One region of the Streptomyces sp. NPDC006739 genome, then DNA from elsewhere that is predicted to be linked to it. Evidence: riboswitches for the same ligand, from Rfam matches in the RefSeq annotation. Region 1 holds a riboswitch; each other region holds the start of a gene.

Region 1 (4,201 bases):
ATCCCTACCGCTACCTCCCGGCCGAGGCCCGCCACTACCTGGTCCGCCGGGTCCTCGGCCCACTCGGCGCCTGGTGGCTGCGCGACCGCTTCGAGGGCAAGGTCCAGGTCCAGGAGGTGGAGCGGGTGGCGGGCGCGGACGCCCCCGACGGCAGCCCCGTCCTCACCGTCCGCACCCACGGCGGCCGCAGCCAGCAGCTCGCCGCCGACCACGTCATCGCCGCCACCGGCTACCGCGTGAACATCGCGGCCATGGACTTCCTCGGCCCCGAACTGCGCACCCGGCTGGCGGTCAGCCGCGGCACCCCGAAGCTCGGTGCCGGATACGTGTCCTCCGTCCCCGGCCTGTACTTCACCGGCCTCCCGGCGGCGGCCTCCTACGGCCCCGTGATGCGCTTCGTCTGCGGCACGGAGTTCGCCTCCCCGCGCCTGGCGAAGCACCTCGCGGCGGCCCACGGCTGAGGATTCCTGAGGCAGGCCCAGGCCTCCTCGGCCGTGCGACGGGCATGCGGGCGACCGAAGAGCTTCGCGACGCGGCCGCCCGCATGCTCCGTCCCTCGGCCGGCCGAGCGGATCACGCGCTCGCCGACCGTTCCGAAGGAACCCGCGAGCACCGCCTGGGGCCGAACAGCGGGGAGGAGCACCGGAGATCGGGATGAGTCGGCGGGGCGCCGTGTCCGTATTCTCTGATCATGGCCGCTCCCCCCGCTCGTTCACTTCCGCCCGCCTATTCACTGATCGCCACCGACCTGGACGGATCGCTCCTGCGCGGCGACGACACGGTCTCCGACCGGTCGCTGGCCGCGCTCGCCCTGGTGGCGCGGGCCGGCGCCCAGCACCTGGTGGTGACCGGCCGTCCGGCGCCCCGGGTACGGCCGCTGCTCGACGACCTCGGCTGCACGGGGCTCGCGGTGTGCGGACAGGGCGCGCAGGTGTACGACGCCGGCGCGGACCGCCTGCTGTGGTCGGTCACCCTGGACCGGGAGCTGGCCGAGACCGCGATCGGCAAGATCGAGGGCGAGGTGGGGCAGGTCTACGCGGCCGTCGACCAGGACGGGGTGCACGGGCTCACGCTGATCGAACCCGGATATCTGATGCCCCACCCGACCCTGCCCGCCGTACGGGTCGACCGGCGCGACGACCTGTGGTGCGAGCCGATCAGCAAGGTGCTGCTGCGCCACCACACGCTCTCCGACGACGAGTTGGCGGCGACGGCGCGCGCGGTGGTGGGCTCGCTGGCGACGGTCACCATGTCCGGCCCGGGAACCGTGGAGCTGCAGCCGTGCGGCATCACCAAGGCGACCGGACTGGCGCTGGCCGCCCGGCACCTGGGGCTGAGCGCACGGCAGGCGCTGGCTTTCGGGGACATGCCCAACGACATCCCGATGTTCGACTGGGCCGCCCGGGGGGTGGCGATGGCCAACGCCCATCCCGAACTACGGGCGGTGGCCGACGAGATCACCTTGTCGAACGAGGACGACGGCATCGCCGTCGTCCTCGAAAGACTGTTTGCTACCGACTGACCGGTACCTCAGTAGGCGCCGTGCACGTTGTCGATCGAGCCGTACACCTTGGCCGCGTAGTTGCAGGCGGCGGTGATGTTGGCGACCGGGTCGTAGGGGTTGAACGCCGTGCCGGCCACGTGGTAGGCGGCGAAGGTCGGGTCGATGACCTGGAGCAGGCCCTTGGACGGGGTGCCCTTGGCGGCGTTGGAGTCCCAGAGGTTGATCGCGTAGGGGTTGCCCGAGGACTCCCGCATGACGTTGCGGTAGATGCCGTTGTACGTGCCCGGGATGCCCTTCTGTCGCATGATCGCGAGCGACTCGCGGATCCAGCCGTTGAGGTTGTTGGGGTAGCCGGCGAGGGTGGTGGACGCCTTCGTGGCCGTGGTGGGGGCCGCGGAGGCGGCGGTCGCGCCGATCAGGGGCAGGGCGAGTACGGCGGCGCCGGTGCCGGCGACGGCGAGGGCGCGGACGAACCGGGAGGTGCGGGTGCGGCGGGGCTGAGCGGCAGCAGACATGGCGGTTTTCCTCTCCGTCGCCTGCGAGGTGAGCTGTCGGGTTCGGGCGGGGAGGTGCCCGGCCGCGCCGCCGCTGGCAGCACGTCTTCACCCCAAGCCGTTCCGGTACGACATGTGCCGTCCGGTCCGGCGACTTACCTGGGTCCCCCGCTCCTGCCGTACGAATGAGTTCGTCGATGGGTGGTGCCGGGCGGCGGCAGGATTCGGCGATCCCGCCCGACAGGCCGGGAAGCTATGCGAGAGCACATGTCCGGAACAAGTACCGGATTCACCCAACGCCCTATTTGACCTTGGTCTGAGTCGTATGGGGTACTTGATCCTTTGCGGTTGCCAAGGGTCAACTCGCTGACGTGGCAAGGCGGGAAGGGGAGAGGGGGTGGTCAGGTGGGGTGCGGGGGTGCGTGACCCAACTCACGGAATAGCAAAGTACGCCAAAATAGACATGGGGGATTTATGGAATTCGAGGTAGAACGCTTTCCGTGACCATGGTCATGCCACTATGGGGGCGCCGTGGGGCCGCGCCGCCGGGCCGATGTCCGACACGGCTCGCTTCCCGGTTCGAGACAAGGTGCATATCATCCCGTTAAGTCGATAAATGTCCGTTCTTATCACCCGATCGAAAATATGCCGGTCGCGATCCGATACCGCCTGGGCTGGACGGGCGGGCGCTATCGGTGATCGAAACCTGACCGGATACGCTGACTTGAGTGATGGCAGCGACCTATCGACAAACCGTGTAAGCGCCAGCAGACACCAGCAGACAGGAGACCCCTCGTGACCGTCGTCGGGCCGTTCGGGCTGAGCGTGCGGGACCAGGCTCTGGAAGCCGATGTCCAGGCCGGATTGGCGGCTGTCGAGGAAGGCTTGCTCGAGGCCACCAAGAGCGAGGTCCCGTTCATCACGGAGGCCGCGCAGCACCTCGTGCGGGCCGGCGGGAAGCGGTTCCGGCCGCTGCTCGTGATGCTCGCGGCGCAGTTCGGCGACCCGTACGCGCCCGGGGTCGTCCCGTCGGCCGTCGTCGTGGAGCTGACCCACCTCGCCACGCTGTACCACGACGACGTGATGGACGAGGCGTCCGTGCGCCGGGGAGTGGACAGCGCGAACACCCGCTGGGGCAACTCGGTCGCGGTCCTCACCGGAGACTTCCTTTTCGCGCGCGCCTCGCAGATCCTCGCCGACCTCGGGCCCGAGGCCGTGCGGGTGCAGGCCCTCGCGTTCGAGAGGCTGGTCACCGGGCAGATCCTGGAGACCGCGGGCCCCTCGGACGGCCGGGATCCGGTCGATCACTACCTGGACGTGCTGGGCGGCAAGACGGGGTCGCTGGTGGCGGTGTCGTGCCGCTTCGGCGCGATGATGTCCGGGGCCGAGGAGACGGTCGTCGACGTGCTCACGCAGTACGGCGAGCGACTCGGCGTCGCCTTCCAGCTGGCGGACGACGTGCTGGACATCGCCTCCGACTCCCACGAGTCCGGCAAGACCCCCGGTACGGACCTGCGCGAGGGCGTTCCCACCCTTCCCGTGCTGCGGCTGCGCGAGCGGGCGGCGCGGCTGGGGTTGCCCGAGGACATCGCCCTGTGCGAACTGCTCGACTCGGACCTCACCGACGACGCCCGCCACGCCGAGGCCCTCACCGCCCTGCGCGCCCACCCCGCCCTGGAACAGGCCCGCCGGGACACGATCCGCTACGCCGAGGAGGCCCGCTCCGCGCTGGCCCCGCTGCGGGAGTGCGACGCGAAGACGGCGCTGGTCGAACTGTGCGACGCGGTGGTGCACCGCGCGGGCTAGGCCCGTGGTGCGAGACCTCCGCGCGCCGGACCCACCCGGTTCTGCACGGTTCTCCCCGGTTCCCCCGGCACCGGACCCCTACGGGTTGGGGGAGGCGTCGAGCAGGCGTGTCATACCCCAGGCGTACATGGAGTTGGCTCCCGGGTCTGACGCTTCCTCACGGCTGATTTGGTGAGATGGAGACCAGCGAAATCACCACTCCTCACCGATTCGGGTGAGAATGGCGGCTCAAGGGTGGGACGAGTGTGAGGACAGCCGCCGCCGACGACGGAGGTAAGGCACACATGGCACCGAACGAATCCGACGACACCACGGGCGCCGCGGAGGTCGAGGACCTGCGCGACGGGCGGCGCAAGGCCGCCCGGTACGTCGTCCCGGTCGCGGTGGTGGGGGTGGC
Region 2 (4,201 bases), on a different contig from region 1:
CCGCGTCAACGTCGGCTGGGCCGAGGGCCTCCACGCCCGCCCCGCCTCCATCTTCGTCCGAGCCGCCACGGCCGCAGGCGTCCCGGTGACGATCGCCAAGGCCGGGGGCAACCCCGTCAACGCGGCCTCCATGCTGGCCGTCCTGGGCCTCGGCGCCCAGGGTGGCGAGGAGATCGTCCTCGCCTCCGACGCCGAGGGCGCGGACGCCGCCCTGGACCGTCTGGCCAAGCTGGTCGCCGAGGGGCTCGAAGAGCTTCCCGAGACCGTCTGAGCGCGGGCGCCCACAACACCGGAGCCGCGTCACCCCTTTCGGGGCGGCGCGGCTCCGCCGTTTCACCGGGAATTCTCGAGCGCAGGGGAATTCGGGCAGCAGAAATACACCTGGGCCGAATTACTCTTCTTTGTATACGGCGCCCGTGTTAATGCCGCAGGCCCGACATGTTTACGGGATGTTGCGAAGTCCTCACACGTTCCGGGCGGTCGGAGCCGCCGGAAAAACGAAGCCGGTGCGCGGAGGTCGCGCGCTCGGTGTGCAGCGCCGTGATCGCCCGCGCGCGTTCGCCGTCGCCGCGTGCCACCGCGTCCACGATCGCGCCGTGCTCGGCCCACGACTCCACGGGGCTGACCGGCGCGTCCACCGCGTACATCCAGGCGATCTTGTGCCGCAGCTGGGTGAGCATCGAGGTCAGGGACGGGCTGCCGCAGGCCTGGGCGAGCGTCTCGTGGAACCAGCCGCCCAGCGAGCGCAGATCCTCGCTGCTGCCCCGGCGGGCCCGCTCCTGGCCCAGCCGGACCAGGCCGCGCAGCACCTTGAGATGGGCCTCGGTGCGGCGCTGGGCGGCCCGGGAGGCGCCGAGCGGCTCCAGCAGCACGCGCATCTCCAGCAGGTCGGCGGCCTCCTGGTCGGTCGGTTCGGCCACGCACGCGCCCGCGTGCCGCCGGGTCACCACGAAGCCCTCGGCCTCCAGGGTGCGCAGGGCCTCGCGGACGGGGACCCGTGAGACGCCGTAGCGACGGGCCAGGACTTCCTCGGTGAGGCGGCCGCCGCGCTCGTAGACACCGGCGACGATGTCGTCCCGGATCGCCGTGCACACCGAATGCGCCGGAATACGCATGACCGACCTCCGCCTTAATCCCCGTGAAACGTCGACGATTGACGTGTGTTCAGCGACTCTATTGCAATGAGCCGGAATTTCCGACGGCGGACCGGAATCCATGGATATTTTTTGGACAGCGGGTCTCCGGAAACGACGAAAGCCCCGGCTCGGGGAGCCGGGGCTGCGCGGTGCCGTGGGGGCGGCCGTCAGACGTTCACGCCGTGCTTGCGGAGGTAGGCGACGGGGTCGACGTCCGAGCCGTACTCGGCGGTGGTACGGGCCTCGAAGTGAAGGTGCGGACCGGTGGTGTTGCCGGTCGAGCCGGACAGGCCGATCTGCTGGCCCGGGGTCACCTGCTGGCCCACCGAGACGCCGACGGAGGACAGGTGGCCGTACTGGGTGTACATGCCGTCGGCCATCTTGATCACGATCTGGTTGCCGTACGCCCCGCCCCAGCCGGTCGAGACGACGGTGCCGGAGCCGACCGCGTGGACGGGCGTGCCGCTCGCCGCGTGGAAGTCGATGCCGGTGTGGGCGCCGGAGGACCACAGGGAGCCGCCGGTCTTGTAACCGGTGGAGACGTAGGAGTCGGTGATCGGCGCGACGAAGGCGTTGAGGCGCTTGCGCTCGGCCTCGCGGGCGGCGCGCGCCTTGGCCTCGCGCTCCTTCAGTACCTTCTCCGCCGCCGCCTTGGCCGCGGCCCGCTCGGCCGCCTTCCGCTCGGCGGCCTCCTTCTGCGCGGTGGCCTGGGCGTCGATCCGCTCGGGGACCGAGTCGCTGATGGTGATGACGGGGGTGAGGCCGGTCTGCTCGACGGAGTTCTCGGCGGCCAGCGCCGGCGCGGCGGCGATGGTGCCGATGACGCCGGTGGTCGTGAGGGCCGCGATGCCGGCCGCCTGCGCGGTGGTGCGCTTGATCCGGCCGGGACGGCGGTGCTTCCCGGAGGCGCACATGAACGCCATGAAGTGGCTGGTCCTTTCCTTCCCTCTCGCCTACCGGGTTAGCTGACGGGTTCGGAGCAGGAAGGTCTCCTACGGGCCCCCTCGCTCGCGCGCGGGCGTCCGATTCACCCCAGGGACTGCGTGGGTCCCCGGCTCCCCTGGCTCGCGCCGTACGGGGACTCGGCGATGGCTGTCCGGTGCCGCGGGTGCGGCGCACTGCCTGACGAACAGCCCGGACGACGCTAAGGCGGGCCGCTTGCCTTCCCCAAACCGATCCGGGGTTTTGTCGCGCATCCCACAGGTCAGACAGGCAACCTCCGCCCCAATTCGGACATATGAGGGGGGACATGCGTGGGCCCTGGTGTCCTCCTGGTCACCAGGGCCCACGCGCGCGTGGCGCTATTCGGCTGCCACGACGCTGACTTCGCCGATGCCGAGGGCCTCGACGGGCTCCCTGATCTGGGCCGCGTCGCCGACCAGGACGGTGACCAGACGGTCCACCGGGAAGGCGTTCACCACGGCCGCCGTGGCCTCCACCGTGCCGGTGGCGGCGAGCTGTTGGTACAGCGTGGCCTGGAAGTCGTCGGGCAGGTGCTGCTCGACCTGGTCGGCCAGCGTGCTCGCGACGGCCGCCGCGGTCTCGTACTTCAGCGGTGCGACCCCGACGAGGTTCTGTACGGCCACGTCGCGCTCGGCGTCCGTCAGGCCCTCCTCGGCGAGCTTGCGCAGCACCTTCCACAGGTCGTCCAGGGCGGGACCGGTGTTGGGGGTGTCCACGGAGCCGCTGATGGCCAGCATGGAGGCGCCGCTGCCGTCGGGGGCGGACCTGAGGACCTGCCCGAAGGCGCGCACCCCGTAGGTGTATCCCTTCTCCTCGCGCAGGACGCGGTCCAGCCGGGAGGTGAGGGTCCCGCCGAGGCAGTACGTGCCGAGCACCTGCGCGGGCCAGACGCGGTCGTGCCGGTCGGCGCCGACGCGGCCGATCAGCAACTGCGTCTGGACGGCGCCGGGGCGGTCGACGATGACGACCCGGCCGGTGTCGTCGGCGGTCACCGGTGGCACCGGCCGGGACTGGGCCTGGGAGCCGGTCCAGGCGCCCAGGGTGCCCGCGAGCAGCTCGTCGAGGTCGATCCCGGTGAGGTCGCCGACCACGACCGCGGTCGCCGTGGCGGGCCGCACGTGCCGGTCGTAGAAGCCGCGTACGGCCGCCGCGTCGATCTTGGCGACCGTGTCCTCGGTGCCCTGGCGCGGGCGCGACATGCGCGAGGCCGACGGGAACAGCTGCTTGGAGAGTTCCTTGGCGGCCCGGCGGGAGGGGTTGGCCAGCTCGTGCGGGATCTCGTCGAGGCGGTTGCGGACCAGCCGCTCGACCTCGCTGTCGGCGAACGCGGGCGCCCGGAGGGCGTCCGACAGCAGACCGAGGCCCTTGGCCAGGCGCGAGGCCGGGACCTCCAGGCTGAGGCGCACGCCCGGGTGGTCGGCGTGCGCGTCGAGGGTGGCGCCGGCCCGCTCCAGCTCGGCGGCGAACTCCTCGGCGGAGTGCTGGTCGGTGCCCTCGGAGAAGGCCCGCGCCATGATCGTGGCAACGCCGTCCAGGCCGGCCGGTTCGGCCTCCAGGGGCGCGTCCAGCAGCACCTCGACGGCGACGACCTGCTGACCGGGGCGGTGGCAGCGCAGCACGGTCAGGCCGTTGTCGAGCGTCCCGCGGTCGGGGGCCGGGAACGCCCACGGCCGGGCCTGGCCCGGCTGGGGCTGCGGGTGGAACTCCATAGCGGCGAGCTGGCTCACTTGGCCGCCTCCTCGTTGTGGTCGCCGGCTTCGACGGTGGCTTCGGCCTCGGGGTCCTCGGGGAAGTCCTCGTCCTCCGTGTGCTCCGCGGACTCGGCGGACAGCGGCTCGTAGACGAGCACCGCGCGGTTGTCCGGGCGCAGCCGGGCCTTGGCGACCTCCTGGACCTCCTCGGGAGTCACCTCCAGGACGCGCTTGACGGCGGTCAGGGCCAGCTGCGGGTCGCCGAACAGGACGGCGAACCGGCACAGTTCGTCGGCGCGGCCGGCGACCGTGCCGAGCCGGTCCAGCCACTCGCGCTCCAACTGGGCCTGGGCGCGCTCCATCTCGCCGGGGGTCGGGCCCTCCTCGGCGAACCGGGCCAGCTCCTCGTCG
Region 3 (4,201 bases), on a different contig from region 1:
CACGGTGCCCCGGGCCGGGCAGGGGTACGGGTACGGGTACGGCCAGGGGTACGGATACGGGTACGGGTACGGATACGGGTATCCGGCGGTGGACCACGCCGCATACGACCCGTACGACCCGTACACCCCCTACAACCCGTACCGGTCGTAGTTCAGGCCGACGCCTGGGCTACGACCCGTACGACCCGTACACCCCCTACAACCCGTACCGGTCGTAGTTCAGGCCGACGCCTGGGTCAGGCGCTCGACCTCCGCCTCCGAGAGCGTCAGCTCCGCCACTCCCAGCAGGGCCGGCAGCTGTTCCACCGTGCGGGCCGAGGCGATGGGGGCCACGACCGTCGGCTGGGCGGTGAGCCAGGCCAGGGCGACCGTGGCCACGGGGGCGTCATGGGCGGTGGCGATCTCGTCCAGGGCGGTGAGGACCTGCCGGCCGCGCTCGGAGTCGAGGTGCTTGGCGGCCGATCCCGCCCGCGCGCTGTCCACCGTCGTACCGGGACGGTACTTGCCGGTGAGGAACCCCGAGGCGAGCGCGAAGTACGGGACGGCCGAGAGGCCCGTGCGGGCGGCGAGGTCACGCAGGGCGCCCTCGTAGGTGTCGCGGGAGACCAGGTTGTAGTGCGGCTGGAGCGCCACGTACCGGGCCAGGCCCTCGCGGTCGGAGAAGTCCAGGGATTCCTGGAGGCGTTCGGCGCTGATGTTGGAGGCGGCGATGTGCCGCACCTTGCCCGCCTTCACCAGCTCGTCGAGGGCGCCGATGATCTCCTCGACCGGCACCTCGGGCTTGTCGAAGTGGGTGTAGTAGAGGTCGATGTAGTCGGTGTCCAGACGGCGCAGGGAGGCGTCGGCCGCGGCCTTGATGTTGGCCGCGGACAGGCCCTGGTACTCCGGGTGCTGGCTGACCTTGGTCGCGATGACGACGTCGGAGCGGTTGCCGCGGGCCTTCAGCCACTTGCCGATGATCGTCTCGGACTCGCCGCCCTGGTTGCCCTCGATCCAGGCGGAGTAGGAGTCGGCGGTGTCGACGAAGTTGCCGCCCGCGGCCGCGTAGGCGTCGAGGACGGCGAAGGAGGCCTGTTCGTCGGCGGTCCAGCCGAAGACGTTGCCGCCGAGGGCGAGCGGGAAGACCTCGAGGTCGGAGGAGCCGAGCTTGCGCAGAGAAACAGTCATGTCCCTCTTCAACGAGCACAACAGGAGGACTCATTCCGCCGGTCGTGCGAACTCTGCGTGAAGAGGGACGTGAGGGAAGGGGACGGTCAGGGGTTGAGGCCCTTGCTGCGCAGCCAGGGCATCGGGTCGATGCCGGTGGGCTGGCCGTCGGGGTGGACCTCCAGGTGGAGGTGGGGGCCGGTGACGTTGCCGGTGGCGCCGATGCGGCCGATGACGGTGCCGGTGGCGACCTTCTGGCCGACCTTGACGTTGATCGAGGACTGGTGGCAGAACCACAGCTCGGTGCCGTCGTCGAGGGTGAGGATCGTGCGGTAGCCGTAGGCGCCGGCCCAGCCCGCCTCGGTGATGGTGCCGCTGTGGATCGCCTTGATGAGCGTGCCCGTGGGGGCGGCGAAGTCGAGGCCGGTGTGGTAGCCGGAGGACCACATGGAGCCGGCCTGACCGAAGGTGCCGGTGATCGTGTAGGAGACGACCGGGAGCTGGTACTGCGTGGCCAGCTGGGCGAGCTTGGCGGTCTCGGCCTGCTTCTTGGCGTCGGCCTCCGCCTGCTGCTTGGCGTCGGCGGCCTTGGCTGCGGCCTCCTTCTCGGCCTTGGCGGCGGCGGTGGCGACCTGCTGGTCGGCGGCGGCCACGGCCGCGGCGGCCGCCTTGCTGTCGGCCTGGCCCTGCTGCCGCCCGGCCTGCGCCATGATCCTGTTGCGCAGCGTCTCCCCGGCCGAGCCGCTCCTGCCGCTCTCGGTGGAGACCGTGGCGACGTTGCCGAGGGCGCTCGCGGGGGCCTTGGAGGCGCCGGAGTGCTCACCGAACAGGGAGGTGACGGAGGACAGGTCGGGCAGCGAGATGGATACCGGCGGCTTGCCCGTGTTGGCGCTGGCCATGCCGCCCGCGCCGACGGCGGCTATGACGCCGACGCCCAGGACCGTGGAGCTGCGGGCGAGTCCGCCCCCGCGCTGCTTGCCGACGCGGTGCCTGCCGCGCACCGGGTTGAGCGAGTCCTCGGTGGGGTTCCACTCCTCCCACGGGCCCTCATCGGTGCCGGGGCCGCCGTAGCCGAAGGTCTCACCGTCGCGCTGACTCGGCATGTACGGGGCTGCTGGGGCAGGCTGGTTGGACGCCACGCGGGCGCACTCCTCTCCTTCCGCCGCCTACCGGGTTAGCTGACGGGTTCGGAGCGGGAAGGTCTCCTACGCGCGTATACCTGCCGTGGACTCTGCGAGTTCGCGGCGGTATCCGCGTGATTCACCCCAAGGTGGTGGTTCCCCGGTTCCCTTGCGGGATTCGGCGCGTGCGCACGGAGCCGCCTCTTGTGACGGCTGGGACAACCGCGCTGCGTTATCGAACGTTAATAGACCTACCTGTCAGTTTCCAAGCTCTACTGCTTGATCATTAATCTTTTCGCAGGGGGACTTACCTGCCATGAGGGATGAAAATCGGGCGAGTTGGCCTCGGCTCGGCGCGAGGCGCGCACGCGGCCGGGCGTGGGGCCGAGCGTGGGGGCGCGCGTGGGCCGCGCATGGACAAACACTCAGGGCCGGAATCCATGTACTGGATTCCGGCCCTGAGCCTTCAGTAGCGGGGACAGGATTTGAACCTGCGACCTCTGGGTTATGAGCCCAGCGAGCTACCGAGCTGCTCCACCCCGCGTCGTTGACACCAGTGTACGCCATCCGCGGGGCGGCCCGCACACCCGTTTACCGGGGGGGGTCCGCTCAGGCCGGCAGGTGGGCGTTGGGCGCCTTCGCCAGGTCCTCGTACTCCGGCACCACCACGACCTGCGCGCCCGCGTCCGTGAGCACGCCCGTGCCGTCGGCCGCCGCCACGAAGGTGTCCGGTTCCCGCCAGGCGGTGACCACGCGCCGTATGCCCGCCCGGAGGATCAGTTCGGCGCAGGGCGCGGGGCGGGAGGCGCGGCGGGCGCAGGGCTCCAGGCTGCTGTAGACCGTGGCGCCCGCAAGGCGCGGGTCGGCGGGGTCGGTCTTGGCGAGGGCCGCCTCCTCCGCGTGGACCACCGGGTCGTCGCCCTCCCGGGAGTGGCCGCGCGCCAGTTCCGTGCCGTCGGCGGCGACCACCACCGCGCCGACGCTGAACGCCGTCCCGGAGGGCGGGCACAGCGCCGCCAGCTCGCAGGCGGTGCGCAGCCAGCGGCGGTCGGCGGCGGTGGGGGTCGCACCGGTGCCGGGGGCTGTGGGCTCGTAGCGCATGAGGACGACGTCCTCGATCCGGCGGGTTTCGACGAGCCTCAGCCGTCCGCCCTGGTACGCCCCCGGTCCGAACAGCCGCGGGGCGGCCGGGTCCCCGACGAAGAGCGGGGCCAGGACGAGCTGGAGTTCGTCGGCGAGGCCCTGCTGCAGGAGCTGGGTGTGGATGGTTCCGCCGCCCTCGACCATCAGCCGCCGTACGCCGCGCACGTCGTGCAGGTGCTGGAGGAGGGCGCGCCAGTCGAGGTCGGGGCCGAGGGTGACGACGTCGGCGGCGACGCCCAGGCCGCCCGCGCGGTCGACTCCGTGGTCCGTCGTGTAGACGATCTTCTCGCCGCCCGTGTGCCAGAACCTGGCCTCGGGGTCGAGGTCGCCGGAGGCGGTGACGGTGACCTTCAGGGGGTACTCGGGCCGGCCGGCGGCGAGCCGGGCCGCGCGCCGGGCGGGGCTGTTGACCAGCAACCGGGGGTTGTCGGCGCGGATCGTGCCGGCGCCGACCAGGATGGCGTCGACGGACGCCCGCACCTCGTCGACCCGGTCGAAGTCGGCCGGGCCGGACAGCAGGAGCCGCTCGGGACCGGTGTCGTCCAGGTAGCCGTCGAGGGAGACGGCGGCGGACAGCAGGACGTACGGCAGGGGCATCGGCGCGCTCGCTCTCGGAGGCGGTCTTGGTTCAAGTTTGAAACAAACCTACACTGGCAGCATGACGACCCGCTGGCTCACCCCCGACGAGCAACGCGCCTGGCGTGCGTACGTCGCCGCGACGCACCTCCTGGAGGACGCGATCGACCGGCAGCTCCAGCAGGACGCCGGCATGCCGCACCTCTACTACTCCA

What was found. A riboswitch is a leader RNA that binds a small molecule or an ion and turns the genes downstream of it on or off. The one in region 1 is predicted to bind cyclic di-AMP.
Region 2: it holds a riboswitch for cyclic di-AMP, as region 1 does, so the genes downstream of both, ACFYMM_RS15660 (M23 family metallopeptidase) here and ACFYMM_RS35945 (transglycosylase SLT domain-containing protein) in region 1, are expected to answer to the same signal.
Region 3: it holds a riboswitch for cyclic di-AMP, as region 1 does, so the genes downstream of both, ACFYMM_RS33260 (M23 family metallopeptidase) here and ACFYMM_RS35945 (transglycosylase SLT domain-containing protein) in region 1, are expected to answer to the same signal.

The regions. Positions count from the first base shown of each region.
Region 1 is NZ_JBIAGM010000026.1:99,982-104,182, forward strand. It holds gene ACFYMM_RS35935 (FAD-dependent oxidoreductase) at 1-461, shown strand, start outside; gene ACFYMM_RS35940 (HAD family hydrolase) at 692-1,522, shown strand; gene ACFYMM_RS35945 (transglycosylase SLT domain-containing protein) at 1,531-2,019, opposite strand; cyclic di-AMP (ydaO/yuaA leader) riboswitch at 2,025-2,205, opposite strand; gene ACFYMM_RS35950 (polyprenyl synthetase family protein) at 2,794-3,804, shown strand; gene ACFYMM_RS35955 (outer membrane lipoprotein carrier protein LolA) at 4,089-4,201, shown strand, end outside.
Region 2 is NZ_JBIAGM010000006.1:301,429-305,629, forward strand. It holds gene ACFYMM_RS15650 (HPr family phosphocarrier protein) at 1-271, shown strand, start outside; gene ACFYMM_RS15655 (GntR family transcriptional regulator) at 420-1,115, opposite strand; gene ACFYMM_RS15660 (M23 family metallopeptidase) at 1,304-2,059, opposite strand; cyclic di-AMP (ydaO/yuaA leader) riboswitch at 2,072-2,234, opposite strand; gene ACFYMM_RS15665 (M16 family metallopeptidase) at 2,438-3,826, opposite strand; gene ACFYMM_RS15670 (M16 family metallopeptidase) at 3,823-4,201, opposite strand, start outside.
Region 3 is NZ_JBIAGM010000021.1:118,240-122,440, reverse strand. It holds gene ACFYMM_RS33270 (PrsW family intramembrane metalloprotease) at 1-151, shown strand, start outside; gene ACFYMM_RS33265 (aldo/keto reductase) at 220-1,167, opposite strand; gene ACFYMM_RS33260 (M23 family metallopeptidase) at 1,254-2,285, opposite strand; cyclic di-AMP (ydaO/yuaA leader) riboswitch at 2,293-2,461, opposite strand; tRNA gene ACFYMM_RS33255 (tRNA-Met) at 2,738-2,811, opposite strand; gene ACFYMM_RS33250 (dihydrofolate reductase family protein) at 2,877-4,007, opposite strand; gene ACFYMM_RS33245 (MarR family winged helix-turn-helix transcriptional regulator) at 4,069-4,201, shown strand, end outside.